2 linked regions of the Methylorubrum extorquens genome follow. The protein of the gene in region 2 interacts with the protein of the main gene of each other region in a pairwise test. Links are inferred from orthologs where the notes say so. Each region holds a gene or a part of one and is shown on either strand. Other genes may lie near its edges. The genes, in order: rlmB and J2W78_RS17175.

Region 1 (14,362 bases), 3.0 Mb from region 2 along the record:
CGGCGATCTGGCCGTCCTCGTTCATCAGCAGGTAGGTCCGGTTGCCGTGCAGCACCCCTGGGCGCCCGCCCGTGAGCGAAGCGGCATGGAGGCCGCTCTGCACGCCGTGCCCGGCCGCCTCGACGCCGTAGATTTCGACCTCGCGGTCATCGAGGAAGGGGTGGAACAAGCCCATGGCGTTCGAGCCGCCGCCGATGCAGGCGATGAGCGAGTCCGGCAGGCGGCCTTCCATCTCCAGCATCTGCTGTTTCGTCTCGATGCCGATCACCGATTGGAAATCGCGCACCATCGCCGGATAGGGATGGGGGCCGGCCACGGTACCGATGCAGTAGAAGGTGTCCGAGACGTTGGTGACCCAGTCGCGCAGGGCCTCGTTCATCGCGTCCTTGAGGGTGCGGGTGCCGGATTGCACCGGGATCACCTCGGCGCCGAGCATCTTCATGCGGAACACGTTCGGGGCCTGCCGCTCGACATCGACGGCGCCCATGTAGACCACGCATTTCAGGCCGAAGCGGGCGCAGAGCGTCGCCGTCGCGACGCCGTGCTGGCCTGCGCCGGTCTCGGCGATGATCCGCGGCTTGCCCATGCGACGGGCGAGCAGGATCTGGCCAAGAACGTTGTTCACCTTGTGCGAGCCGGTGTGGTTCAGCTCTTCGCGCTTGAAGAAGACCTTCGCCCCCTGCCCCGCCGGGGCCTTGGCCCGCAGGTGCTCGGTGAGGCGCTCGGCGTAGTAGAGCGGGCTCGGCCGGCCGATATAGTGGGTGCCGTAGGATTCCATATCCGCCTTGAAAGACGGGTCGGCCTTGGCGTCGGCGTAAGCCTTCTCAAGGTCGAGGATCAGCGGCATCAGCGTCTCGGCCACGAAGCGGCCGCCGAAGATGCCGAAGCGACCGCGCTCGTCCGGCCCGGTGCGGAAGGAATTGGGAGCGGGGTTCAGCGTCACGGGGACGGTCCTTCGCGAAGATCTGATCGTTGGCTCGCGTGCTAGACCCATGCGCGGGTCGCCGCAATGCGGCACAGCCGGACAAACGCGCCGAAGCCATCGCCGGACGCCGTCCGGTCGTCGTCAGACTCCGCGGCGGGCGGCGGCGACGAAGGCCGCGATCCTTTCAGGATCCTTCTCACCCGGCCGGACCTCGACACCCGACGAGACATCGACGGCGGCCAGCCCCGTCCGTGCCAGCGCCGTGCCGACATTGCCGGCATCCAGGCCGCCCGACAGCATCGTGCCGGCCGGCAACTCGGCCCCGTTCAAGATGTCCCAATCGAAGCGGTGTCCGTTGCCGCCCGGCAGATCGGCACCAGGGGGCGGCTTGGCATCTAGCAGAAGCCGGTCGGCGACAACGGCATAGGCCGGGAGCGCGCTCAGATCGGCGGCGAGGGCAATGCCGACCGCCTTCATGACCGGCCGGCCGGTCCGGGCACGGATCTCCGCCACGCGCTGCGGCGTCTCATGGCCGTGGAGCTGGATCAGGTCGGGATCGAGCGCCTCGATGGCGGCAGAGAGCAGGGCGTCGTCCGGATCGACCAGCAGCACGACCCGCTGCACCCTCCCCCGCACCCGCTGCGCGAGGCCTCGGCCCCGTTCCAGGGTGACGTGGCGCGGACTCTTGGGGAAGTGGACGAAGCCGACGAGGTCGGCGCCCGCCTCGACGGCCGCATCGAGCGTCGTCTCGGTGCTGAGGCCGCAGATCTTGACACAGATGTCTGCCATGGGCGGGACGCCGCTCGAAACCCTCAGCGCGCCGCCGCCGGGGCCGGCAGCGCGGTGTAGGTGCCGGCGCTCGCGTAGCCCGGCTCGACACCCGGCGTGCCGAAGGTCTTCAGCTCCGCGGTCTCTTTGGCGAGACGGTCGGCCTCGCGGCGATGATAGCGTGCCCGCTGGCGGGTTCGGCTCTGCCCGAGCCAGCTTCCGATGCCGCCGACGAGGATGCCGAGCGCCACCGAGCCGAACACCACGGCGTAGAGCGGCAGGACGAGACTGAACACGGGTTCGGGCGAGAACGGATCGAAGGAGAGGGTCACGGCGTCGCGGTTGGCGACGGCGAGCAGGACCACCACCACCGCGATCGGCAGCAGCACCAGCGCCTTCAGAAAACGAATCATGCAAAAGGTCTCCGACGGACGGCGTGGGTCCCCAAGGACCCACCGGTGCCGCTAAGGGCTTTCGATCGAGGGCTTTTCGAGGCTTAGACCGCAGAACTAGAGCGCTTCCCGCCGAAGGGGATGCCGGTTCGGTGCAAGGACACGGTGAAACGAGCGCATCCAAACGAGATGTGGAGACCGTGCTCGCGTCCGCTGTCACCGCCCGGCTGCGATCAGGCGCCGGGCTGCTCCTCACCGATGCCGGCGCGGTTGAGGCGCAGGCGCATCTCCTTGCCGGTCTTGAAGACCGGGATCGCCTTCTCCGACACGGCCACGGATTCGCCGGTGCGCGGATTGCGCCCGCGGCGCGCCTCGCGGCGCTTGACCGAGAAGGCGCCGAAGCCGCGCAGCTCCACCCGGTCGCCCTGGGCCAGGGCGTCGGCGATCGTGTCGAGGATCGCGTTCACGAGGGTCTCGACGTCGCGCTGGTAGAGATGGGGGTTCTGCTCGGCGATCTTGAGCACGAGTTCCGACTTGATCATGCGGCTCTCTTCCGAATGCGGGGCGGGCGCGGGGCGAGACCTCAGGGGGCCGGCCGCCAGACGGCCAGGAGTCCGCCGGAGAGCCCGGCGGCTTCGTCCTCGACCGCACGGAGACGTCCGGCGAGCCCTTCGAGACCAAGTAGGTCGGCGCCGAGCCCCAGAGCCGACCAGAGCTTGAACCCGCCATCGGCCTTCGGCTTCCAGTCCTTCACCGGAAGCTTCTCGGGGACCTTTTTCTCCTTCTCGAGCCACGCCACGGCCTGCCGTTCGCCGCCGAGTTCGTCGACGAGCTTGAGGGGCAGGCTCTGGCGGCCGCTGAACACGCGGCCGTCGGAGACGGCAGCAATCTGGCTTTCGTCCATACCGCGGCGCTCCGCCACGAGGTCCTTGAACCAGCCGTAGGTGTCGAGGACGATCGCGGACAGGGCGGCGCGCGCCTCCGGCGAAGTCGGGCTAAAGCCCGAGGGCTCCGCCTTCAGCGGCGAGGATTTGACCGACTCGACCTTCACCCCGACCTTGTCGAGCAGGCCGGAGACGTCTGGATACTGGAACAGTACGCCGATCGAGCCGACGAGCGCAGTCTCGCGGGCGACGATGTGGTCGGCGGCGATCGCGGTGATGTAGGCGCCCGAGGCTGCCGTCCCATCGACGAAAGCGACCATCGGCTTCTTTGCCGCCAGCGCGCGCAGGTTGCGGTAGAGCTCTTCCGAGCCGGTCGTCGTGCCGCCCGGCGACGAGATCGAGATCACCACGCCCTTGACTGCGTTCGACTCGCCGACCCGCTCGATGAGCTTGCGGGTCGATTCACTGCCGGCGATGAAGCCGCCGATCGAGATCCGGGCGATCTGGTTCTCGGTGGCCGGGAACAGCCGGCCTTCGCCGACTCGCGCGCGGTAGCCCAACGCACCGACGGCGACGATGGCGGCACCGATGCCGAGCAGCCGCCATAGCGTGAGCTTGCGGCGCAGACGGCGGCGGTCGATGAGAAACTCGGCGTCTGCAGCCATCCGACGATGTACTCCTCTCCAGGCGGCGCGGGGCAGCCGTCGTTTCTTTGGGACCATTCACGCGCGCCCTGCCGGAGCACGGCCCTGTCCGATCCGGATGCCGGCCAAACCCTTGATGGATTTGGGTTCGGTTGCTGCGCTCGTGTTTAGCGCCGCGCAAGGCACGCGGGCAAGAGCCCGTTCCGACTGGGCTGGTACAACCGTCAGCAGTCGTCGTCGGATACCCTGTCCTCGCAAGGCAACCCGTTCAGCGTCGAGCGTAGATCTCCTCGACGTAGCCGTCACGCATCCAGAACAGATGCCGGTCCAGCCTGCGGTAGCCACCGTCCCGCGCAACCAGGTCGGCGACGATGGTCTGCCGGAAAGCCTCGGTGTTCGGTGCCGCCGCCTCCTGATTGATCGAGTAGAACAGCGGCGCGATGGCGCGGATACGCGCGATATACATGGCGGCCGTCTCCGGCGGCATTTCCGGCAGCGAATCTTGGTTGATCGCCAGATCGTAGCGCTCGTTCCGCTCGATCTCCCACCACGGCCGGACCCGGATCGCGGCGTCCGGCTCGCCGGCGAGGGACACGTCGAGGCCCGCTTTCAGCAGGAACCATCCCTGGAGCACGTTGGTGAAGGGAAGATCGAGGATCGTGTAGTGCCGGTCGGGGTGGCGCAGGAACCAAGCCAGCCCGCCGAAGCCGCCGCCGATCTCGACCACCCGGTCGAAGCGGCCGAGTTTTCCGATCCGCCAAGCGGCGTAGGCGTGGGTCAAGGCATGCTCGGGCAGGATGCCGGCGCCGTAACGCACGCCGAACGGGGCACCGACCTCGGGAAACGCCAGGGGGAAGCCGAGTTCGGCCTCGAGACGAGCCGACTCGACAGCGTGGGCAAGGGGGCTAGTCAGCGCGGCCGCGAAATCGCCCTGCTCGGGTGAGCGGATCGGGGCGAGACCGACCGCCTCCGAGAGCCTCAGCAGCCGGTCAAACCAGCTTGCGGCGAACGGCGTCGGCGCGTGGCGCGCCAGCGTCGCCATCGTGCGCCCCATGGCGATGCCGTGCGCGAGATGGGACTGGAACAGGTTGTTCAGCAGGCCGGCGAGCGCCGCGGCATCGCCGTTCTGCAGGGCATGATGAAAATCGGGAAAGCCCCGGCTCCGGGCCGCCCACATGCCCTCGCTGTCGGCCTGGACCGGGGCGCGCCCGGCACCAGATTGCCAGGCGGCGATGAGGCGTCGCGCGATGGCATCGTCCTCAGGGCCGGGCCGAGGCACGGCGAAGGCGATGGCCTGCATCTCGGGCCAAGTGCGGTAGGGGTATCGGTAGGTCCACGGCCCGGCGATTCCGCCGCCGAGTTCGTCCGTCGCGGACGGGACCTCGAATGGACGGCCCTCACGGCGACCGAAGACGCTGTAATGCTCTTCCGCCGAGGCGACGAGGCCGGCTTCGACCGCCATCGCCACATCGGCGTTGAGGTCGAGATAAAGATCGGAGTCGAAATGGGATGGGAGCGCGTCGGAACGGCGTCCGGGGCGCCTGCCCCTCAACCATCTCAGGCTGGCGCCCAAGCTCGAGAGGCGGTTTGTCATCGCACTCGCTTCGGGACGATTCGAAAACAGAACCCAAAAAAGTTCGGGGCCGGCAGAGCCGGCCCCGAGGCATTATCGGAAGGCAGCGAGGATTACTCCTCGTCGCCACCCTTCTTCTTGTTGAAGGCGGCACCGAGGATGTCGCCGAGCGAGGCGCCCGAATCGGCGGAGCCGAACTGGGCCATCGCTTCCTTCTCTTCAGCGACTTCCAGAGCCTTGATCGAGACCTGCACGCGGCGGGCCTTGCGATCGAACTGGATGACGCGGGCGTCGAACTTCTCGCCGGCGGCGAAACGCTCGGGACGCTGGTCGCCACGGTCACGGGCGAGTTCGGCGCGGCGGATGAAGGTCTGCATGTCGGTGTCGACGAGCTTCACCTCCAGACCGGAATCCTTCACCTCGACGACCTCGCAGGTGACGATCTGGCCCTTCTTGACCTCGCCGGCTTCGGCGAAGGGATCGCCGCCGAGCTGCTTCACGCCGAGCGAGATGCGCTCCTTCTCGACATCGACGTCGAGAACCTGGGCACGCACCATGTCGCCCTTCTTGAACTCCTCGATGACCTGCTCGCCGGGACGGTTCCAGTCGAGATCCGACAGGTGGACCATGCCGTCGACATCGCCTTCGAGGCCGATGAACAGGCCGAACTCGGTCTTGTTCTTGACCTCGCCCTCGACCTCGGAACCGACCGGGTGCTTCTCCGCGAAAGCATCCCACGGGTTCTGCAGGGTCTGCTTGAGGCCGAGCGAGATGCGGCGCTTGACCGAATCGACTTCCAGGATCTGCACCTCGACCTCCTGGGAGGTGGAGACGATCTTGCCCGGATGGACGTTCTTCTTGGTCCAGCTCATCTCGGAGACGTGGATCAGGCCCTCGATCCCCGGCTCCAGCTCCACGAAGGCGCCGTAATCGGTGATGTTGGTCACGCGGCCCTTGAGCTTGGCTTCCTCGGGGTAACGGGCGGCGATGCCCTCCCACGGATCGGCCAGGAGCTGCTTGATGCCGAGCGAGATGCGGTGCGTCTCGTGGTTGATCTTGATGATCTTGACCTTGACCGTCTGGCCGATGGTCACGACCTCGGACGGGTGGTTCACGCGGCGCCATGCCATGTCGGTGACGTGCAGCAGGCCGTCGATCCCGCCGAGATCGACGAACGCGCCGTACTCGGTGATGTTCTTGACGACGCCGTCGATGACCTGACCTTCCTCAAGGTTGGCCACCAGCTCCGAGCGCTGCTCGGCGCGGCTCTCTTCGAGCACGGTGCGGCGCGACACGACGATGTTGCCGCGGCGGCGATCCATCTTGAGGATCTGGAACGGCTGGGGCGTGCCGAGCAGCGGGGTCACGTCGCGCACCGGGCGGATATCGACCTGGGAGCGCGGCAGGAACGCCACGGCGCCGTCGAGATCGACGGTGTAGCCGCCCTTGACCTGGTTGAAGATCGTGCCGGTGACGCGCTCGTTGGCCTCGAAGGCCTTTTCGAGCTTGACCCAAGACTCCTCGCGGCGCGCCTTGTCGCGCGAGATGACGGCCTCGCCCAGCGCGTTCTCGATGCGGTCGACGTAAACCTCGACCTCGTCGCCAACCTTGAGCTCGCCCTCGCGGCCCGGGCCGGTAAATTCCTTGAGGGGGACGCGCCCCTCGGTCTTGGCACCGATATCGATGACGGCGACATCTTTCTCGATGCCGACGACAGTGCCCTTGACGACCGAACCTTCGGTGATCTCATGCTGGAGGAAGGATTCCTCGAGCAGGGCCGCGAAATCCTCGCGGGCCGAAGAGCTTGCGTTCAGACCAGCTGACATTCTTTCTCCTGAATGGCCCCATTTCGTGAGGCCTGCGTCGGCGGCTCGTGTTGCAAAGGACCCCCGTCACCGCCGCCCGCCGGATGGACGATCCGGCCGGGCTCGCCTCCTCTCGGAGGGCCGACGCATGCTGAAAGCGATGGTCGAGGGCTCGATCCCCCCGGCGATGCGTCCGCCGAGCGAGAAAGCCCGGATCCTGACGGTATCGATGAGGAAATCGGTGCGAGCGATACCGGATCCGCGTGCGCGACGCAACGTCTTGAAACGTCTTGGAATGCCGGGGTCTCGGACGCGAACGCCACCGCGAGAGTTGAGTTCGGGCGGATACGATTCGCCCGGGATCTTGTCGCGACCGGGCCGGAGCGTGTCGGTCTCCGGATGACGCCCGGCGCCATCCGGCGCCGGGCGTCACGTTTCAGGCTGGCGTCCCGGTCGAACGCGTCAGCGCGTAGAGCGTGATCGCCGCTGCATTCGAGACGTTGAGGCTGCGGATGGCGCCGGCCGCTTCGATGCGCACTAGGACGTCGCAGCATTCGGTGGTGCGCTGGCGCAGTCCCTTGCCCTCGGCCCCGAGCACGAGAACCGCCGGACGGCGGGGGCCGACCGCTTCGAGGGTCGTGCCGGCATCCGAATCGAGACCGATCCGAGTGAAACCGCGTTCACCGAGCGTGATCAGCGCCTCGGCCAGGTTGCGCACGATCACCAGCGGGACGTGCTCCAGGCCGCCGGACGCGGATTTCGCCAGCACGCCCGTGGCATTCGGCGAATGGCGCGCGGTGGTGACGATGGCGGTGACCCCGAACGCAGCCGCCGTCCGGACGATGGCGCCGACATTGTGCGGATCCGTGATCTGATCGAGGGCGAGCAGCAGCGCGTCGTCCGGCATCGCGTCGAGCGCGGGAGCAGCCAGCGGCTCGGCCTCCGCGTAGAGGCCCTGATGCACCGCGTCCGGACCGAGCAGCCGGTCGATGGCGCTCGGGCGGACCATCTCCGGCTCGATCGGCAGTTCGACGCCGGCCTCTTTCAGGCGCGCCAGCGCATTCTCCGTGGCGAGCAGCCGATGGAAGTGGCGGCCCGCATTGGCCAAGGCCTGCGAGACGGGGTGCCAGCCATAGAGCACGACATGGTCCCTCCCCTCCCGCGCGGCCGGTCCCGGAGGCTGGGTTCGCGGGCGGGGCCGGAAGCCGTACGGCTTGGCCGGGCGGTCGCGCGGCGGGGTCATGGGCGGGTCTTTCAGGGCAGGAAAAGGATGCGGCGGATCGGATGTCCGAGAAGCCGATGGGACCGCTCCGCGTCAAGTCGCGGAATCATGCGGCAAAGCCGTTGCCGTCGGCGACGAACCCGACTATAGACCGGTCGCCGCCAGACAGCGCCCTTCGTCTATCGGTTAGGACGTCAGCCTTTCACGCTGAAAAGGCGGGTTCGATTCCCGCAGGGCGCGCCATTCCCCTCGCAGGCACCACTTCGTTCGGGACATCTCCCATAGTGAGATCCCTAGGCCGCAGATGCGACTGACCGGCGACCCCATCCATCGCGCCTTACGCTCGTTGTCAGAAGAGACACCTGAGCGCGAAAGTAGATAGGCTGGTTGCATCGAAGGGCATCTCTGCGAAGGTCGTGCTCGTGGATCACGCGGAAGAGAGCCCGGACAAGATCTGAAGGGCGGCGTGAAGGCTCGCCGATGCCAATGCACAGTTCGCAACGCCCAGATCGGCACCGCTGTGCTGTTCCACGAATTTGACAAAAACGCTGGGCCGGCGCGGCGACGTCTTTGCGCGTGAGGTGCTGCCCTTTTTCCGAGACGACTTCATCCTCACCGGCCACCTCGCGAAGCCGCTCGATCCTCCGGAAAAGCACAGACGAATGCAGTCCGGCGGATGCTTCCGCGATACCGCTGCGCAAGCGCGAACGGTACTTTTGGAAACGATACGTTTCCCCAGTTTCCATTCTCGTTCCCACTCACTCATTCCATAATGCTTTCGGCGGCACGCCGTCACAGGATGTGGGGCGACGCGACGGCGGACACGCTTCCCGATACGTGCGCGGCTGTCGGTCTGGGCCAACGAGGGAGAAGAGCGGTGAGCTGGCACAGTGCGGATGATCCGATCCCGGGCGATCATTTCAGTTGCGACGCGATCCGGACCCTGATCGTGCCGCGCTCGCGCGATCTCGGCTCGTTTGCCGTGCGCCGTGCCCTCCCCTCGACCGAGTGCCGGATGGTCGGCCCGTTCATCTTCTTCGACCAGATGGGCCCGTCCGAGTTCCTGCTCGGCCAGGGTATGGACGTCCGTCCGCACCCGCATATCGGCCTCTCGACCGTCACGTACCTGTTCGACGGCGAGATTATGCATCGCGACAGCCTGGGCACCGAGCTGCCGATCCGGCCGGGCGAACTGAATTGGATGACGGCCGGGCGCGGCATCACCCATTCGGAGCGCACCGCTCCGACTCTGCGCCAGACCGGCTCTCGACTGTTCGGCATCCAGAGCTGGGTCGCCCTGTCGGCCCGCGACGAGGAGAACGCCCCGGCCTTCGAGCATTACGAGGCCGCCGCGCTTCCGGTCCTCACCGGCGAGGGCAAGACCGTGAGGCTGATCGCAGGCGAAGCCTTCGGCGCGCGTTCGCCGGTGCGCACCTCAAGCCCGATGGTTTATGCCGACGTGATGCTGGAAGCGGGCGCCGCCCTTCCGCTCGATCCGACCTACGACGAGCGGGCGATCTACACGGTTGCGGGCGCGATCGAGATTGCCGGCGACGGTTTCGGCCCCGGCCAACTCCTGGTGTTCCGGCCCGGCGACCGCATTAGCGTGCGCGCGACGGAGGCCGCGCGGTTCATGGTTCTGGGCGGCGAGCCGATGGACGGGCCGCGGCACCTCTGGTGGAACTTCGTCTCCTCGCGGCCGGAGCGGATCGCCCAGGCTAAGGAGGATTGGCGCCAGGGCCGCTTCGACACGGTGCCCAACGACGCCGAGTTCATCCCCCTGCCCGAGGATCCCCCGCCCGTCCGCTATCCGTGAGCGACGGCGCGCCGGTCCCACCGAGGGCGGCGCTCCCCCGGTCCCCCCGCTCTGTCCTGCCTGCGCCTGACCGGCGCCTTCCAACCCGTCCAGAGGTTCGATCACGCCATGGCTATCGAAGCATCCGGGGCCGCGAGCGAACTCGTTCAGGTCGTCTCGCTCCTCGCCGCGGGCGTCGTGGCCGTTCCCCTGTTCAAGCGGCTCGGACTCGGCTCCGTCCTCGGCTACCTCGTGGCGGGGCTGGCCATCGGGCCGTTCGGCGTCGGCCTGTTCAACGACGCCCACGCGATCCTTCACGTGGCCGAACTCGGCGTCGTGATGTTCCTCTTCATCATCGGATTGGAGATGGAGCCCTCGCGGCTCTGGGGCATGCGCCGCGAGATCTTCGGTCTCGGCCTCGCGCAGGTCGGCGCCTGCATCGCCGCCCTTACGCTCGTCGGCGTCGCCATGGGGTTTCCGGTCGTCGTGGCCTTCGTGGCCGGCACCGGCTTCGTGCTCACCTCGACCGCCATCGTCATGCAGCTCCTCGAAGAACGCGGCTCGCTCTCGACGCCGAAGGGCCAGCGGATCGTCGCCATCCTGCTGCTCGAAGATCTCGCCATCGTGCCGTTGCTGGCCGCCGTCGCGCTGCTCGCGCCCGGCGGCGCCGAGACGAGCGGGACCGAGCGCGCCATCGCCGTCGCCATCGCCCTGGCTTCCGTCGCCGCGCTCGTTGCCGCGGGCCGCTGGCTGCTCAACCCGCTGTTCCGCCTGCTGGCGGCGGCCAAGGCGCGGGAGGTCATGACCGCAGCGGCGCTGCTCGTCGTGCTCGGCTCGGCGCTGGCGATGCAGCTCGGCGGCCTCTCCATGGCGATGGGGGCCTTCCTCGCCGGCGTGCTGCTCTCGGAATCGAGCTTCCGCCACCAGTTGGAGGCCGATGTCGAGCCGTTCCGCGGCATCCTGCTCGGCCTGTTCTTCCTCGGCGTCGGGATGTCCCTCGATCTGGCGGTGATCGCCGCGAACTGGGGCCTGATCCTCATGAGCGTGGCCGCCTACATGGCGGTCAAAAGCGTCGTCATCTACGGAGTCGCCCGCGCCCTGCGGACCCAACACGCCGAGGCGCTGGAGCGGACGGCCCTGATGGCGCAGGGCGGCGAGTTCGCCTTCGTGCTCTACGCGGCGGCAGCGAGTGCCGGGATCATCGACGGCACGACCAACGCGATCCTCACGGCCACCGTCATCCTGTCGATGGCGATCACGCCGCTGACCGTCATCGCTTTCGATCGCCTCGGACCGAAGGCCACCGCGTCCACGGACGGCGTCGAGGCGCCGGAAGATCTCGTCGGCAGCGCCCTGATCGTCGGGTTCGGCCGGTTCGGGCAGATCGTCAGCCAGCCGCTGATCTCCCGCGGCTGCTCGGTCTCGATCATCGACACCAACGCCGACAATATCCGCCTCGCCGAGGGGTTCGGTTTCAAGGTCTATTACGGCGATGGCGCCCGGCTCGACATCCTGCGCGCGGCTGGCGCCGCGACGGCGCGCGCGATCCTGATCTGCATCGACGACCGCGCCATGGCCAAGCGCATCGCGGAACTGGCGAAGGCGGAGTTTCCGCTGGTTCCGGTCCTGGCGCGCGCCCGTGACCGGGAGCACGCGGTGGAGCTGATCGAGGCGGGCGTCGCCTACCAGATGCGCGAGACGCTCGAGTCGGCCTTCGCCCTGGGTGAGCAGGCCTTGGTGACGATCGGGGCCGACCCGGACGCGGCCGGTGAGATCATGGCCGAGGTCCGTCGGCGCGACGCGGAGCGCCTCGACCTCCAGGTCGTGGGCGGCATCTATGCGGGCCGAGAGCTGATCCGGGGAAACGCGTCCCTGCCGACGCACGGGCACGGCTGACCGCCGTCATATGGGAGAGGGCCGCATGCCGGAGAGGCTCGCGGGCGCTCGGAACGGCATGGCGGCGAAGAAAGAGGGCCGCCTCGGATGCGGCACCGAGGGAACGCGCCCGGCCGATGCAAGGCACGGCGTTCGCCTGTAGAGAAAGCCGGGAGACGAGGCCACCAGGCCGAAGCAATCCGACCGGCGTGTAACCGCGGGCATCCCGAAAAAGGGTTTCGAGGCGTCCCATGGCCAGCCATCTCGGCTTCGCCTTCCTTGCCGGCCTCCTCTCGGTGCTGTCGCCCTGCGTGTTGCCGCTGCTTCCGCTGGTGCTGGGCGCGGCGGTCGCGGAGCACCGGCTCGGGGCCGTGGCGCTCGCCGCCGGTCTGGCACTCTCGTTCGTCGCGATCGGCTTGTTCATCGCAACGATCGGCTTCGCGATCGGCCTCGACGGCGACCGGTTTCGCGCCATCGGGGCGGTATTGCTGGTGCTGCTCGGCCTCGTCCTGATCGTACCGGCGGCGCAGAATCGGTTCGCCGTTGCGGCCGGGCCGTTGAGCAATTGGGCCGAGGGGAAGTTCGGTGGGGTTTCGACCGCCGGGCTGGCAGGCCAGTTCGCCGTCGGCCTCCTTCTCGGCGCCGTGTGGAGTCCCTGCGTCGGCCCGACCCTCGGCGCGGCCTCCCTGCTGGCCGCCCAGGGGCGCAACCTCGGCGGCGTCGCAGTCACCATGCTGGTGTTCGGCCTCGGGGCCGCCCTCCCCCTTGTCGCCCTCGGGATGCTGTCGCGCGAGGTGCTGATTCGCTGGCGCGCGCGGATGATGGACGTCGGCAAGGGGCTCAAGCTCACGCTGGGCGTGATCCTGATCGTCACCGGCGCCCTGATTTTGGCGGGCTATGATCGGGCTCTCGAAACCACGCTGGTCGATGCCTCACCGGATTGGCTGACGGCGCTCACCACGCGCTTCTGAACAAGGAACTGCGCGGCCGCTGCGGATCAAACGCGGATTCGACAAAGCGGAGCGGCGGACGGTGCCGGGCGTTTTCCGGCGGTGGTCATCGTCGCCCCAGGAAGAAGATGCTCGACGCGGATATCTACGAAAGAATGCTTGGAACGGCCGCCACGGTCGCGGCACCGTTGCGGGCCGCGATCGCGGCAATCGGTCCGATCGAGATCGCGCCGCCCGCGCATGCCAGCCTGGCCGAGCGTCTGTTCGTCGAGGTCGTCAACCAGCAGCTCTCGACCAAGGCCGCCCTCTCGATCTGGACGCGGATCGAGGCGGCCGCCGCGGCACAGGATGGCACACCGCGCGATCTGTTCGTTCCGGGCACCGAGGCCCTGCTGCGCGGCTGCGGCGTCTCGGCGAACAAGGTGCGGGCGCTCCACGCCATCCGCGAGGCGGAGGAGGCCGGCCGGCTCGGCCCGGAACTCGCAACCCTACCGCATGCCGCGCGCTCGGCGGTTTTGCGCCGCATCCGCGGGGTCGGGCCGTGGACCGCCGACATGGCCGGCATCTTCCACTTTCTCGACCCGGATATCTGGCCCGTCGGCGACGTGGCCGCGGTTGGCGTCCTGCGGCGGCTCGCGGGGGATGACGATACGGTCGCGGTGGCCGCGCAGTTCGCGCCGTACCGCTCGATCCTCGCCCGCTACATGTGGCGCAGCCGGGACGCGGCGCCGGTCGCCGCCTGATGCGGTCAGCGGCCCGCCTCGAAGAAGGGCCGGAAATTCTCGAGCCAGTTGCGCAACCAGAGTTCGGCGGCCTGCTTGGCTCCGTCCGGCTCCTGCGCGTGGCCCCAGATGTCCTCGGCAAGCGGGCTCCACCACGTCCAGAGGCGGTTCGACCCGTCATACTCGACGGTGGCGACCTCGATCGCGCCGACGCGGCCGGTGAAGCGCTGCAGGGGCACCTCGGCGATCCCGCCTTGTGTCCAGATGATCGTATCGTTCGACATGGTGTCCCATTGCGAGCGGCACCGCACGCGTTCGCGCGGGTCCGCCACCGATCGCTGATGATGTCGAAACGCGACGACGGCAGCCATTCACAGCGCGCAACGACGTTCGGACTTGACGGGATCGAACTGATCCTGCAAGCGCGCGTTGTCTGCTTATCGTCGCCGTGCGCGCGATGCGCGGCTCCACAGGAACTTCCGACCCCAATGCCCGACGACAGTAGTCGATCGACCACGCCGCCTTCGGCCACCCGCGTGTTCCGCGCCTGATCGTCTGATCCGGCTCACCCGCGACCGGCCCTGGCGGCTGGTCCGACAAGAGGTGAGCCATGATTGACTCCAATGTCATTTCCCGCCGTGCGCGCTTTCGTTCGGCGAAATCCGGCGGTAGCGGCAGCGTGGTGCTCGTGGTGGCGCTGATGATGGCGCTCGTCTTCGTGCCCGTACTGGCCCTTCACGCCGCGGCGCTTTCCGGTGCTGTGACCGGCGACGAGGTCCGGCCCGACGACGTTGCCGCCGCCGTGTC
Region 2 (14,250 bases):
GGGATGTGCACGAAACGACGCGGTTATCCTGCAGCGGGCGCCTCACACCCCGAAAATCGACCACCCGGTCCGTTTCACCAGCATCTCCAGGGCGATGCGACCGAGATGCGAGTTACCGGCGGCATCCAGCCCCGGCGACCAGACGCAGATCGAGGCACGCCCCGGCGCGACGGCCAGAATACCGCCGCCGACGCCGCTCTTGCCCGGCAGGCCGACGCGGTAGGCAAAATCGCCCGAGCCATCGTAGTGGCCGCAGGTGAGCATGATGGCGTTGATGCGCCGCGCGCGCTCGCCCGAGATCACCGAATGCCCGGCGAGCGGGTGGTGCCCGGAATAGGCCAGGAACAGCCCGGCATTGGCGAGCTGACGGCAGGTCATCGCGATGGCGCAGTGATGGAAATAGACGCCCAGCGTATAATCGACCGGATTCTCGATCACGTCGAAGGAGCGCATGTAGTTAGCGAGCGCCGCGTTGCGGAAGCCCGTGCGCTTCTCGGAGGCCGCCACACGCTCGTCGATGGTGATGCCGTCGTCCTGTGCCAGGAACTGCATGAAGCGCAGGATCTCGCCCAGCGCCTCCCTTGGCTGATGCCCCGACAGGATCACGTCGGTGACGGCGATGGCGCCGGCATTGATGAAGGGATTGCGCGGGATGCCGTTCTCGCGCTCCAACTGGACGATGGAGTTGAACGGGCTGCCCGACGGCTCGCGGCCGACGCGGCGCCAGAGCCGGTCGCCGACCATGCCGAGCGCCAGCGTCAGGGTGAAGACCTTGGAGATGCTCTGGATCGAGAAGGGGGTGTCGGCGTCGCCACCGGCCGCGACCCGGCCGTCGCCGTCGATCACGACGAGGCCGAAACCCTGGGCGTCGACACGGGCCAGTTCGGGGATGTAGCTCGCCACCGTGCCGCGATCAGGCCGGGCCCGCATCTCCGCGGCGATGTCTTTGACGATTGCATCGAGATCGGGCACGGCGTCGCTCGGCTACGGCGCTTCATGTGAAGCGCGGACGCGGCCGGCCCTTCACGAAGCGGGCCAGGACAGCGGGGTCGCCCGGATCAGATCGCGTCGGTGCCGGTCTCGCCGGTGCGGATGCGGATGGCTTCCTCGATGGTCGAGACGAAGATCTTGCCGTCGCCGATGCGGCCGGTCTGAGCCGATTTGCGGATCGCCTCTACGGCGCCTTCCACGAGGGCGTCCGAGAGCACGATCTCCAGCTTCACCTTGGGCAGGAAATCCACGACATACTCGGCGCCGCGGTAGAGTTCGGTATGGCCCTTCTGCCGGCCGAAGCCCTTCGCCTCGATCACGGTGATGCCCTGAAGGCCGACCTCTTGGAGGGCTTCCTTCACCTCGTCGAGCTTGAACGGCTTGATGATCGCCTCGATCTTCTTCATCCGGAAAAGCCCGATCCGTCTCGTCCCTCAGTCAGCCAATTATGTACCATCGCCGCCGCGCGACCGCCACGGCGATTTGGATGACGGGACCGGGAAGTTGCGCACGAAATATGCAAACAAAGCGGAATATGTAGGCAATTCTGCTTAAAACGATGAATTTACAGGCATAGGCTGAGCCAGTTGCATGCATGAGCCGGTGAAATCCCTCCAAGCCTCGCATCGGCTGCTCACCGTTGAGGCGATGCGCCGGGTCGATGCTGCGGCCATCGCCGCCGGCACGCCGGGCATCACACTGATGGAGGCGGCGGGCGCCGCGGTCGCTGAGCGCGCCCGTGCCCTCGCGCCCGAGGGCGGGCGGGTGCTCGTGCTGTGCGGCCCCGGCAACAATGGCGGCGACGGGTTCGTGGCCGCCCGCCTGCTGGACGAGGTCGGCTACCGGGTCGATCTGCGCCTGCTCGGCGAACGCGCCGCGCTCAAGGGCGATGCGGCGCTTGCCGCCGAGGCCTGGACCGGCCCGGTGGGTACCGTCGAGGCCGCGATTCCGACGGCCGATCTCATTATCGACGCCGTGTTCGGCGCCGGCCTCTGCCGCGATCTGGAAGGGACGGCCCGCGCCCTGGTGGAAGCGGTGAACCGGTCGGGCATCCCCGTGCTCGCCGTGGACGTGCCGAGCGGCATCGACGGCGACAGCGGCGCGGTGCGCGGGCTCGCGGTGGAGGCGACCGAGACGGTGACCTTCGTCGCGCTCAAGTCCGGCCACCTGCTCCAGCCTGGCCGGAGCCATTGCGGCGCGCTCCACGTCGCCGAGATCGGTACGAGTGAGGCCGCCTTCGCCGCCGGGATCGCCGGAGAGACCCGCGCGCTGTCTCGCAACGCGCCCGGCCTGTGGGCGCTGCCGCAGCTCACCGCCGGCAGCCACAAATACACCCGCGGCCACGCTCTGGTGCTGTCGGGCCCCGCCACACGCACCGGCGCGGCGCGGCTGGCCGCCCGCGGGGCGCTGCGGGTCGGTGCGGGGCTCGTTACCATGGCCTCGCCCGCCTCGGCGCTGGCGGAGAACGCCGCCCATCTCACCGCGATCATGTTGCGCCCCTGCGAGAGTTCCGACGACCTCGACGACATGCTCGCCGACGAGCGGCTGAATGCGCTGCTGCTCGGGCCGGGCCTCGGCACCGGTCCGGCGACCTGCGACCTCGTCGCGGTGGCGGCAGGTGCCGGGCGCGCCCTGGTGCTCGACGCCGACGCACTCACGAGTTTCCGCAGCGAGGTACGCACGCTCGCCCGCCATATCCGCGACGGCGAGGCGCAAGCGGTGCTCACGCCGCACGAGGGCGAGTTCACGCGGCTGTTCTCCGGTACGGAGGCCGTGGCGGAGGGTCTGACGAAGGTCGAGCGGGCCGCGCGGGCGGCGGAGATCGCCGGGGCGGTCGTGGTGCTGAAGGGGGCCGACACGGTGATCGCGGCCCCGGACGGACGCGCAGCGATCAACGACCACGGCACGCCGCATCTCGGCACCGCCGGCTCCGGCGACGTGCTCGGCGGTCTCGTCGCCGGGTTGCTGGCGCAGGGGATGGAGCCGTTCGAGGCCGCCTGCGCCGCCGTGTGGCTGCACGGCGATGCCGGCCTGCGCTTCGGGCCTGGACTGATCTCCGAGGATCTTCCGGAGATGATCCCGGCGGTTCTGCGTGACCTCTCCGGTCGCGCCTGACCCGCTCCGGCTATCCCGCCGCGACCGCCGCGTTCCTGCGGCCGTAGAGGGCGTAGAATACCAGTCCGAGGACGTTCCAGACGGCGAACCAGAGCTGGGTCGTCGCGGGCAGGCTGAAGAACAGATAGCCGCAGCCCAGAATCGTGATCGCCCCGATCAACCACGGGGCCGGGGCGCGGAAGGTGCGGGGGGCTTCCGGCGCACGGACGCGCATCACCAGCATACAGGCCGCGACGGCCATGAACGCCGCGAGCGTGCCGGCATTGGCGAGTGCGGCGAGTTCCCCCAGCGGAACGAGCCCTGCGAGCACGGTCACGACGGCCGCGGTGAAGAGGGTGATCCGAACCGGCGTTCCGGTCGAGGAGAGTTTCGCCAGGCTCTGCGGCAGCATCCCGTCGCGGGCCATGGTGAAGAAGATCCGGCTCTGGCCGTAGAAGAAGGCGAGGATGACGGTGGGCAGGGCGATCACGGCGGAAGCCGCGAGATACTGCGCCACCAGCGGCCGGCCGAGTTCGCGCAGGATCAGCGCCAGCGGCTCCGGGCTGTCGGCAAAGCGCGTGTAGGACACGGCCCCCACCGCGGCGACCGCGACCGCGACGTAGATCAGGACGCAAGCCGCCATCGATCCGACGATGCCGATGATCAGGTCGCGGCCGGGGTTGCGCGTTTCCTCCGCCGCGGTGGCGATGGCGTCGAAGCCGTAGAAGGCGAAGAAGATGATCGCCGCCGCCGCCATGATGCCGCGCTCGACCCCGTCGGGGCCCACGCTCTTCACGAAGCCGAACGGGTTGAACGGTTCGAGATGGGCAGCCTCAAAAGCCGGCAGCGCGAAGGCCACGAAGACGATCAAGGCGGCGATCTTCACCAGCACCAGCACGGCGTTGACCGTGGCGCTCTCGCGCGTGCCGCGCAGGAGTAGCACGGCGACGACGACGATGATTGCAACGGCCGGAAGGTTGACGATCCCGCCCGCATCCGGCCCCTGCATCAGCGCCTTGGGAAAACCGATCAGGCTTTCCAGCAGCGGCGCGGCGTAGCCGGACCAACCGACCGCCACCGCGCTGACGACGAGCGAGTATTCGAGAATCAGGCTCCAGCCGATGATCCAGGCGAGGATCTCGCCGAGCACGACGTAGCTGTAGGTATAGGCGCTGCCCGAGACCGGGATCATCGTCGCCATCTCGGCATAGGCGAGCGCCGCACAGGCGCAGATCGCGCCGGCGATGGCGAAGGACAGGATCACCGCGGGCCCGGCCTTGGCCGCCCCGACGCCGATCAGCGTGAGGATGCCGGTCCCGACGATCGCACCGACGCCGAGGGCCATGAGATGCGGCCAGCCGAGCGTTCGTGCCAGCCGACGCTCCTCACCGGGCTCCAGTTGCAAGGGCTTGCGGCGAAGAAGGCTGGACGTCATTCGGGCTCCTGTCACGCGGTTGTACGAAAGCCTACGGTTGCGTGACAGTCACATCCTCGCGCAAGCGTCGCCGGATGCGCCAGCCCCCTGCCCCGCTTCTTCGGTTCAAACACGCCGGCCGTTCGGGAATCGCAGGTGGCTAAACCATCGTCCTCTCCCGAAGGCCGGCAACCAGCTTTCGGGACGATGCTTTAAGGCGAGAGGTTCACCCGGTCCGCCGCCAGCGCCTCGGCGCGCTTGCGCTCGTCCGGGTTGAGGCCGGCGGTCGCCCCGTCGAGGCCGGCATCGGCGCGGCCCTGCGAAGCCGCGGTGAGGTTCCAGGCCGCCGCCTCGATCAGGTTCTTCGGCACGCCGCGGCCGGCGACGTAGAGCTTGGCGATCCGGTTCTGAGCGATGGCGTTGCCGCGCTGAGCCGCGTGCAGGAAGTAGCGGGCGGCGCGGGTCTCGTCCTTGGAAACGCCGTCGCCGTTGAACAGCCGGATCGCGAACTCGACCTCGGCGCCGAGATCGCCGTTGTCGGCGGCGCGGCGGAACCACTGCGCGGCCTGGGTCGTGTCCTTCGCGACACCTTTACCTTGGAGGTAGAGCACGCCGAGCGCGTATTGCGCAGCCGGAATCTCGGCCTCGGCCGCGGCCCGGAAATTGGCCAGGGCCGCAGCCAGATCCGCCGGTTTGTCGCTCGCGAGCTGGATCAGCGCGAGATTGTAGCACGCGCTGGGCTGTCCCTTGCGGGCCGCCTGTTCGAGCCAGACCCGGCCGGCCTTCTCGTCCTTGGGCTGCCCGCGCCCGTCCATCGCCATCAGACCGAGGGAGGCCATGGCGTTGGGGTCGCTCTGCACGGCCGCCAGCCGGTACCATTCGTGGGCGCGTTTGGGATCCGGCTTGACCCCGAGTCCCTGGTTGTAAAGCTCGCCGAGCAGCGTCATCGCCGCGGCGTCCTTCGGATTCGCTTCGATCCGCTTGGTCGCCTCGCGGAAGGCGGTGACGTAGCGACCGCGCTGATAGGCTCCGTAGGCGGCATCCGCATTCGGGTTCGCCGTCGCGGGCTGCGCCCCTTGAACATTGGCCGAGTAGGGTGAGGGCAGCTCACGCTTGAGGTCGAGCAGGTTCGGCTTGGCCGGTGTCTGCGCGACAGGCTCCTTCGTGGCCGGCTGCTTCGGGGCGGCGTGAAGAGCGCCGACGTCGAGCGCGAGGACGGCGCAGGCGCCCAGGGCCGTGAGGGACAAGAGGCCAGTTCGGAGTGCAGCCTTCCCCGTGCGCCGACGCGCCCTTCCCTGCCCTCTCAGATGGGGGTGAGCTTTGGAGGGCACCACCACGGTCCTTCCATCAAAAAAAATCATTGTGCCCTGTCGAGCTGCGCCTGTGCGGCCCGAACTCCCTCGGGGTCATCGAGCCACAGGGCACTTTCCAGCCCAACGAATTCGGAACCCGTCAGCACAAGCGCCGCGACATCCTCGGCGGAGGTCGCCACCGCGATGCAGGGCGTCTCGAAGATCTCCGCCCACCACGCCGCGCGCTCGCGCACGTCCTCGGCATCGGGGGCGACGCCGTCGGGGAAGAGGCCGCCGACCATCAGGTAATCGACACCGGTCTCGCCCGCGACCATCGCCGCGTCCCGCGAGCCGAGCACGCCGCCCGTCCCGAGGATGCGGCCATCACGCAGACGCCCGCGCAGATCGCGCAAAGCCTCTTCGTCGGCGCGGTCGAGATGCACCCCGTCGGCTCCGCCGCGGGCCGCGACGGAGACGACGTCGCCGGCATAGCCCGGCACGGAGACGAGCACCGCGGCACCGCGCTCCTGCGCTGCCGGCGTCAGACGCTTGACGAGGGCGACGAGGCTGCGCTCGTCGGACGGCGCCAGCCGCAGGATCACCGCCGCCACGTCACCTGCGGCGCAGGCGGCGTCGAGCGCCCGGGCGGTCGCCTCGGCCTCGGGCGCGCCGAGACCGTAGGGGGTGAGGAGGGCGAGGCGGGGCCGGACCGCGGCCGACTCAGAGGCTGCCATGGCGGATCAGGCGTCGATCTTCGGGTCGAGCGAGCCGTTGGCGTAGCGCTTCGCCATCTCGGCCACCGAGATCGGGCGGATCTTCGAGCCCTGACCGGCGGTGTTGAACTCCTCGAACCGCTGCCGGCAGAGCTTGGTCATCGCCTCCATGGCGGGCTTGAGGTACTTGCGCGGATCGAACTCGGAGGGGTTCTCCGTCAGCACCTTCCGGATCTGGCCGGTCATCGCCATGCGGTTGTCCGTGTCGATGTTGATCTTGCGCACGCCGTGCTTGATGCCGCGCTGGATCTCCTCAACCGGCACACCCCAGGTCGGCTTCATCTCGCCGCCGTATTGGTTGATGATGTCCTGAAGGTCCTGCGGCACCGAGGAGGAGCCGTGCATGACGAGGTGGGTCGTCGGCAGGCGGCGGTGGATCTCCTCGATCACGCCCATCGCAAGCACGTCGCCGTCCGGCTGCCTCGTGAACTTGTAGGCGCCGTGGCTGGTGCCCATCGCCACCGCCAGCGCATCGACCTTGGTGGCGGCCACGAACTTCACCGCCTCGTCCGGATCGGTCAGGAGCTGGTCATGCGAGAGCACGCCCTCCGCGCCGTGGCCGTCCTCGGCCTCGCCCTGGCCGCTCTCCAGCGAGCCGAGCACACCGAGTTCGCCCTCGACCGACACGCCGGCCCAGTGGGCCATCTTGGTGACGTTGTGGGTGATCTCGACGTTATAGTTGTAGTCAGCCGGGGTCTTGCCATCGGCCTTCAGCGAGCCGTCCATCATCACCGAGGTGAAGCCGTACTGGATCGCGGTGGCGCAGGTGGCTTCGTTGTTGCCGTGGTCGAGATGCATGCAGACGGGGATGTGCGGGTAGATCTCGACGAGGCCGTCGATGAGCTTGGCCAGCACCACGTCGTTGGCATAGGCGCGGGCACCCCGGCTCGCCTGGAGGATCACCGGCGAATTGGTGGCATCCGCCGCCGCCATGATCGCGAGCCCCTGCTCCATGTTGTTCAGGTTGAACGCGGGCACGCCGTAGCCGTACTCGGCGGCGTGATCGAGGAGCTGCCGGAGGGTGATGCGTGCCATGGTTCGATCCTCGTGCGATGCGGCCTCAGCCGGGCCTGTCCCTTGCTGCGGCCTATATAGGTGCGCCGGTGCCGCCAGCCTGCGGCCCGGCGCTGAAAAATGCGCTCGTTTGTCGGCGTCGCCGCCCGCGTTGCGGGGCGGCCGATCCGGCCTCAGCCCTGCGCGCGCAATGCCTCGACGCCGGGCAGTTCCTTGCCCTCCAGCCATTCGAGGAAGGCGCCGCCGGCCGTGGAGACGTAGGAGAAGTCCTCGCCCACGCCCGCATGGTTGAGGGCCGCCACCGTGTCGCCGCCGCCCGCCACGCTGACGAGCTGGCCAGCCTTGGTGCGCCGGGCGGCGTGCTGGGCGACCGCGACCGTGCCGGTGTCGAACGGCGTCAGCTCGAAGGCGCCGAGCGGACCGTTCCAGACCAGCGTCCGCGCCTCCTCGATGGCGCCGTCGATCGTGGCGATCGAGGAGGCGCCGACATCGAGGATCATCGCGTCGGAGGGTACCGCATCGACCGGCACGGTCTCGTTCTCGGCATTGGCCTTGAACTCGCGGGCGACCAGCGCATCGACCGGCAGGATGATGGTGCAGTTCTTCTCCTTGGCCGCGGCCAGGATTCGCTTGGCGGTCTCGGCGAGATCCTTCTCGCACAGCGACTTGCCGATATCCTTGCCCTGCGCGTGCAGGAAGGTGTTGGCCATGCCGCCGCCGATCACCAGCATGTCGACCTTGGCGACGAGGTTTTCGAGCAGGTCGATCTTGGTCGAGACCTTGGCGCCGCCGACGATGGCGATGACCGGGCGGGCCGGAGATTCGAGGCCCTTGGTGAGCGCATCGAGTTCGGCCTGCATCAGGCGCCCGGCATAGGCCGGCAGCAGGCGGGCGAGCCCTTCGGTCGAAGCATGCGCGCGGTGGGCGGCGGAGAACGCCTCGTTGACGTAGATGTCGCCGTTGGCAGCCAGCGCTTCGGCAAACTCGGAAGAATTCTTCTCCTCACCCGCGTGGTAGCGGGTGTTTTCGAGGAGCAGCACGTCGCCGTCCTTGAGCGCGGCGACGGCCGAGGCGGCGGCCTCACCGACGCAATCCTCACCGAACGCCACCGGCCGCCCAAGCTTCTCCGAGAGCGTCGAGAGGATCGGCTTCAACGAATCCTTCGGGTCCGGCTTGCCCTTGGGGCGGCCGAAATGCGCCAGCAGGATCACCCGCCCGCCGCCATCGGCGATCTCGCGGATCGTCGGCACGACACGCTCGATCCGGGTTGCGTCAGTGACGCGTCCGCTCTCCATCGGCACGTTGAGATCGACGCGCAGCAGCACGCGCTTACCCTTGAGCGGGCCGGCATCGTCGAGGGTGCGGAAATCCGTCATGGCGGCGTCTGCTTCTTACGGGTTGGAGGCAGGGGGATTGGACGACGGAGTGGCGGACGTCGTCTGGCTCTGACCGCCGAGGCTGTGCGGCAGCATCCGGTCGAGGTTCAGCCGCTGCACGGCGACCATCAGCGCGACGGTGAGCACGGCGGTGATGATCGCGGTCAACACGAGGGCGCCGGTGCCGGGCAGGCGGCCGACCCGGTCGGACAGCGTGCGGACTTCGCTGCGCAGCGACGAGAGATCGACCTGCCGGGCAGCGTCGTTCATCCGGGTCGAGGCCGACTCGATCTTCTCCTCGACGCGCGAGAGCAGCGCCTCGGAGCGGGCATACTTGTCCTCGATCCGCGCCGTCTTGTCCTCAATGCGGGCGAGCTGGTCGGCGTGGTTGACGGCGCCGGAGGCCGGCAGCTCGGCCTTGCCGACGCTCGGCGGCGGGGCCGCGGGCGTCACGGTGGCAGGCGGCGCGGAGGAGGACGAGGGGGCGGGAATGAAGTCGGTCCCGGAAGGCTTGGCCGGCGAGGTCTCGGTCATCGCGTACGCACCTTGCAGCTTCGGCGAGCCGGGCTCGCCCCAGGGAACTCGATCGACAATTGGGGGCGGCCGGCTCGGAGGCCGGCCGCCCTTCGTCAGGCGTAGCTAGAGCGTCAGATCAGCTTGGCCATGGCCACGGCGGTGTCGGCCATGCGGTTCGAGAAGCCCCACTCGTTGTCGTACCAGGACAGGATGCGCACGAAGGTGCCGTCCATGACCTTGGTCTGGTCGAGGTGGAAGGTGGACGAGTGCGGATCGTGATTGAAGTCGATCGACACGTTCGGCCGGTCGGTGACGCCGAGCACACCCTTGAGCGGGCCGGCGGCGGCGGCCTTGATCGCGTCGTTGATCTCCTGGACCGAGGTCTCGCGCTTGGCCGTGAACACGAGATCGACCGCCGAGACGTTCGGGGTCGGCACGCGGATCGCGGTGCCGTCGAGCTTGCCCTTCAACTCCGGCAGGACGAGGCCGACAGCCTTGGCCGCGCCGGTCGAGGTCGGGATCATCGAGAGCGCCGCGGCGCGGGCCCGGTAGAGATCCTTGTGCATCTGATCCAGCGAGGGCTGGTCGTTGGTGTAGGAGTGGATCGTGGTCATGAAGCCGCGCTCGATGCCCACGGTCTCGTCGAGGATCTTGGCGACCGGCGCGAGGCAGTTCGTGGTGCAGGAGGCGTTCGAGACCACGAGGTGCTCGGCGGTGAGCCGGTCGTGGTTCACGCCGTAGACGACCGTGAGGTCGGCCCCGTCGGCGGGCGCCGAGACGAGGACGCGCTTGGCGCCGGCGTCGAGATGGGCCTTCGCCTTGTCCTTCGAGGTGAAGATGCCGGTGCATTCCAGCGCGATGTCGACCCCGAGGTCGCGGTGGGGCAGCTCGGCCGGGTTGCGCACGGCGGTGACGCGGATGCGCTTGCCGTTAATGACGATGTCGTCGCCCTCGACCGCGACCTCGGCCGGGAAGCGGCCATGCACGGAATCGTAGCGCAGCAGGTGGGCGTTGGTCTCGACCGGGCCGAGATCGTTGATCGCGACGACCTCGATGTCGGTGCGGCCGGCTTCGACGATGGCGCGCAGCACGTTACGGCCGATGCGCCCGAACCCGTTGATGGCAACCTTGACGGTCACGGCGTGACTCCTTCGAAATGGGGCGCACCCGCGCGCCGATGGGGAACCGGTCGGGCCGGCCGGCGGCGTTCGCGCGCGGCACCCGATGAACGTGGGACCGCTCCAAGCGGGGCGGCACTGAACGGGGGATGAACCGTGAGGCGGCCCGCAGCCGTCCGGTCGGCGGACGGTCTGAGCGGGGAGCCGGGAAGAGTCACGGTTTCAGAAATCCGTAGGGCGGCCCCGCGCCGGGGGATCGGGGCCGGGCGCCGGCTCTCTAACATGGCGCCCGAGGCTGTCAAAGATCGGGGGCAAGCCTGTGAATTGTCTGGAATTTCGAATGCGCTTGGCTGAAACCTGTTCGCAGCGGGGGTTCGGAGTACCGCGAAAGTCCTTCCGCCGCCGGCCGTTTACGTTCTGGTCGCCGTGGCGCGGGGCGCGTTTCGTGGCAGACTCCGATGACGCGGCAACCGACGGGTGGAGATGGCGCGAGATATGGCGCGAGCGGAGACGAAGGCAGCGCAAGGAAGGGGGCAGGACGGTGGCGGGCTGGAAGAGGCCCTGCACCGGCTCGACGCCGCGCTGGCGCTGCTCGAGACGGCGGTGGCCCGCAAGCTCGAATCCGAGCGCAGCCGCGGCGACCGGGAGACGGAGTTCGCCCTGCTAGAGGAGGACCGGGTGCGGCTCGCCGCCGAACTCGACGCGGCGGGGGCGCGGCTCGCCCGGATGAATTCCACCACCGGTGAGGTCAACCGCCGCCTCGATCGCGCCATCGAGACGGTGGAAGACGTGCTGTCCGGCCCCACCGGGCGCTGAGTTGGCGCTGAGTTCGAGTCAGGTTCACACGCGGATGCCGCACGTCAACGTCACCATCGCGGGCAAGAGCTACCGGATGGCCTGCGGCCCCGGCGAGGAGGATCACCTCGCGGCCCTGGCCAAGAGCTTCGACGACCGCGTCAGCGAAATGCGCGGCACCTTCGGCGAGATCGGCGACATGCGCCTGCACGTCATGGCCTCGCTGACCCTGGCCGACGAACTGCTCGAAGCCCGCCGCCGCATCGCCGACCTGGAACAGCACGCGACCCAGGGCGCGGCCGATCAGGCCCGGCTCGCGAGCGGTGTCGGCATCGCCGCCGAGCGGATCGACCGACTGGCGCGGGCGCTGTCGGGGCAGCCGGGCGGCGCTTCCGCCGGCAAGGGCGAGGCCGGCCGCGGCGGCTGAGCGGGGCGGGAGCACGCACAGCCGGCTTCGAATTTCTGAGGCGTGACACGATCGCCCCCTGGCGTCCGAGCCCCGGCGCGTCTATCTCTGGCGGGCGGGGCTGCAGAGTTCGTCAGGAGAACTTTCCCCGGGGCCTTATCGACTCCCCAGGGAGCTGTCACTGGCCTCGTCCGTGGACTTGGCCAACACGGCGCCCACCTACACTGTAGGTTTCCCGGGATCGACACTCCAACGGCTCAAGTGGCTCCGCACTCATCCTCCGAACGCTCGCTGAAGGCGAGCCTCCGCGCCGAGGCGCTGGCCCGCCGCGACGCGCTCTCGCCCGAGGCCCGCCTCGCCGGCGCGCTGCGCGCCGCGGACATCATCGCGGCCATCCCCGAACTGGCCGAAGCGCCGCTTGTCGGCGCCTTCTGGCCGATCCGCTCCGAGATCGACCCGCGCCCGCTGATCGAGCGCTTTTTCGCCCGCGGCCAGCGTGTCGCATTACCGAAGGTGACCAAGCAGGGCCTCGTCTTCCGTGAGTGGCGCGCGGGCGAGGAACTGGTGAAGGGCGGCTTCGGCCTCAGTGAGCCCCGCGACGACCTTCCCCCGCTCGACCCCACCGCCCTGATCGTGCCGCTCGCCGCCTTCGACCGGGCGGGCCAGCGCATCGGCTACGGCGCCGGCTACTACGATCAGGCGATCGAGCGGCTCTCGAAGAACGGACCGGTGCTGACGGTCGGCATCGCTTTCTCCGTCCAGGAGATCGCACAGGTGCCGGCCGAGCCGCACGACCGCCCGCTCGACCATCTCGTGACCGAGGCCGGTCTCGTGCCGCTCCGGCAAAACTGATTCGACGCGATGCGCATCCTCTTCCTCGGCGACATCGTCGGACGTCCCGGCCGCTATGCCGTCACCGAACGCCTGCCGGCCCTGCGTGAGCGCTGGCGCCTCGATTGCGTGGTCATCAACGGCGAGAACGCGGCCGGCGGCTTCGGCATCACCGAATCGATCTGCGACGAAATCCTCCAGGCCGGCGCCGACGCCGTGACGCTCGGCAACCACTCCTTCGACCAGCGCGAAGCGCTCGTCTTCATCGCCCGCCAGCCGCGGCTGATCCGCCCGGCGAACTACCCGCCGGGCACGCCGGGCCGCGGCGCCACGGTGATCGAGACGCCCCGCGGCGCGCGCGTCCTCGTCGTCAACGTGATGGGCCGGATCTATCTCGACCCGCTCGACGATCCCTTCGCCGCGGCCGACCGCGAACTCGACGCCTGCCCGCTCGGCGCGGCGGCGGATGCGGTAATCGTCGACATGCACGCCGAGGCCACCAGCGAGAAGCAGGCCATGGGGCATTTCCTCGACGGCCGCGCCAGCCTCGTCGTCGGCACCCACACCCATGCGCCGACCGCCGATCACCGCATCCTGCCCCACGGCACCGCCTACCTGTCGGATGCCGGGATGTGCGGCGACTACGATTCCGTGCTCGGGATGCAGAAGGACGAGCCGGTGCGCCGCTTCCTTCAGAAGACGCCGGGCTCGCGTCTCGAAGCGGCCACCGGCGAGGGCACCCTGTGCGGCATCGCGGTCGAGACCGACGACGCGACGGGTCTGGCCAAGCGCGTCTGGGCCGTACGCCTCGGGCCGCATCTCGAGGAGACCTGGCCGCGCGAGTGGGATTGAGTCCACCTCTGCGCCTCAAGGCTCGTTGAACGATAGCGCACCGTGACTTGATCGCGGCAGGCCGAGCCGCCAGAGTGCCGCCGGTTTCGACACAGCGGTGCCGCCGGTCCCGGCGTCAGGCCCAACACGAGTATGGACCCGATGGCGGCCCGTTCCGCGTCCCTCGACACGCCTCCCCTCGCCAAGCCCGGCATGACGCTGGTGCGGATGCTGGTGTTCCTTGCGCTCGCGGGCTTCCTTGCCTTCGTCCTCTACAAGCAGATCACCCCGGCCTTCCTCGCCAATCCGGGCCTCAACGGGCTGATCCTCGGCGTGCTCCTGATCGCGGTGCTGCTTGCCTTCGGGCAGGTGACGCGGCTGTTTCGCGAGGTGCGCTACGTCAACGCGGTCGCCGCCGGGCAGAACCCGAAGGACCGGCCGTCGCTTCTCGCGCCGCTGCTGCCGGCCATCGCGGCGCGCCGCGAGGGGATGACGCTCTCATCCACCCGCGCGCATCTCGACACCACGGCGGTGCGGCTCGACGAGGGCCGCGAGATCCTGCGCTACATCGCCGGCATCCTGATCCTGCTTGGCCTGCTCGGCACCTTCTGGGGCCTGATCGAGACGCTCTCGGCGGTGGGCTCTGTGATTGGCGGCATGCGCGGCGGTGGGGATGCGGCGGTGATGTTCGACGAACTCAAGAGCGGGCTAGCCGTGCCCCTGTCCGGCATCGGCCTCGCCTTCTCCGCCTCGCTGTTCGGCCTCGCCTCCTCGTTGATCGTCGGCTTCCTCGACCTTCA

The links.
Region 1: the proteins of J2W78_RS17175 (region 2) and rlmB interact in binary tests that used the Escherichia coli proteins (3 or more experiments, as listed by UniProt). The link is inferred for Methylorubrum extorquens from one-to-one orthologs.

The regions. Positions count from the first base shown.
Region 1 is NZ_JALJXF010000001.1:728,126-742,487, reverse strand. Bases 6,332-9,298 are described here. They hold rlmB (23S rRNA (guanosine(2251)-2'-O)-methyltransferase RlmB), read right to left. Parts: upstream 8,235-9,298; coding sequence 7,428-8,234; downstream 6,332-7,427. Other genes in these bases: J2W78_RS03560 (pirin family protein), read left to right, coding at 9,091-9,298; rpsA (30S ribosomal protein S1), read right to left, coding at 6,332-7,012. Outside these bases: trpB (tryptophan synthase subunit beta), read right to left, coding at 1-943; J2W78_RS03600 (phosphoribosylanthranilate isomerase), read right to left, coding at 1,067-1,714; J2W78_RS03595 (LapA family protein), read right to left, coding at 1,738-2,106; ihfB (integration host factor subunit beta), read right to left, coding at 2,319-2,627; signal peptide peptidase SppA, read right to left, coding at 2,669-3,634; J2W78_RS03580 (putative sugar O-methyltransferase), read right to left, coding at 3,882-5,075; more of rpsA, read right to left, coding at 5,300-6,331; more of J2W78_RS03560, read left to right, coding at 9,299-10,029; J2W78_RS03555 (monovalent cation:proton antiporter-2 (CPA2) family protein), read left to right, coding at 10,138-11,904; J2W78_RS03550 (cytochrome c biogenesis CcdA family protein), read left to right, coding at 12,135-12,854; J2W78_RS03545 (DNA-3-methyladenine glycosylase family protein), read left to right, coding at 12,962-13,576; J2W78_RS03540 (hypothetical protein), read right to left, coding at 13,582-13,839; J2W78_RS03535 (hypothetical protein), read left to right, coding at 14,166-14,362. UniProt on the Escherichia coli protein: Specifically methylates the ribose of guanosine 2251 in 23S rRNA.
Region 2 is NZ_JALJXF010000001.1:3,683,669-3,697,918, forward strand. What follows is about bases 989-3,843. They hold J2W78_RS17175 (NAD(P)H-hydrate dehydratase), read left to right. Parts: upstream 989-1,581; coding sequence 1,582-3,105; downstream 3,106-3,843. Other genes in these bases: J2W78_RS17170 (P-II family nitrogen regulator), read right to left, coding at 1,059-1,397; J2W78_RS17180 (amino acid permease), read right to left, coding at 3,116-3,843. Also shown: J2W78_RS17165 (glutaminase), read right to left, coding at 43-972; more of J2W78_RS17180, read right to left, coding at 3,844-4,519; J2W78_RS17185 (tetratricopeptide repeat protein), read right to left, coding at 4,711-5,859; J2W78_RS17190 (thiamine phosphate synthase), read right to left, coding at 5,856-6,524; fba (class II fructose-bisphosphate aldolase), read right to left, coding at 6,531-7,598; J2W78_RS17200 (phosphoglycerate kinase), read right to left, coding at 7,751-8,953; J2W78_RS17205 (hypothetical protein), read right to left, coding at 8,969-9,487; gap (type I glyceraldehyde-3-phosphate dehydrogenase), read right to left, coding at 9,601-10,608; J2W78_RS17215 (DUF4164 domain-containing protein), read left to right, coding at 11,083-11,403; J2W78_RS17220 (cell division protein ZapA), read left to right, coding at 11,438-11,809; J2W78_RS17230 (5-formyltetrahydrofolate cyclo-ligase), read left to right, coding at 12,050-12,640; J2W78_RS17235 (TIGR00282 family metallophosphoesterase), read left to right, coding at 12,650-13,471; J2W78_RS17240 (MotA/TolQ/ExbB proton channel family protein), read left to right, coding at 13,613-14,250. UniProt on the Escherichia coli protein: Bifunctional enzyme that catalyzes the epimerization of the S- and R-forms of NAD(P)HX and the dehydration of the S-form of NAD(P)HX at the expense of ADP, which is converted to AMP.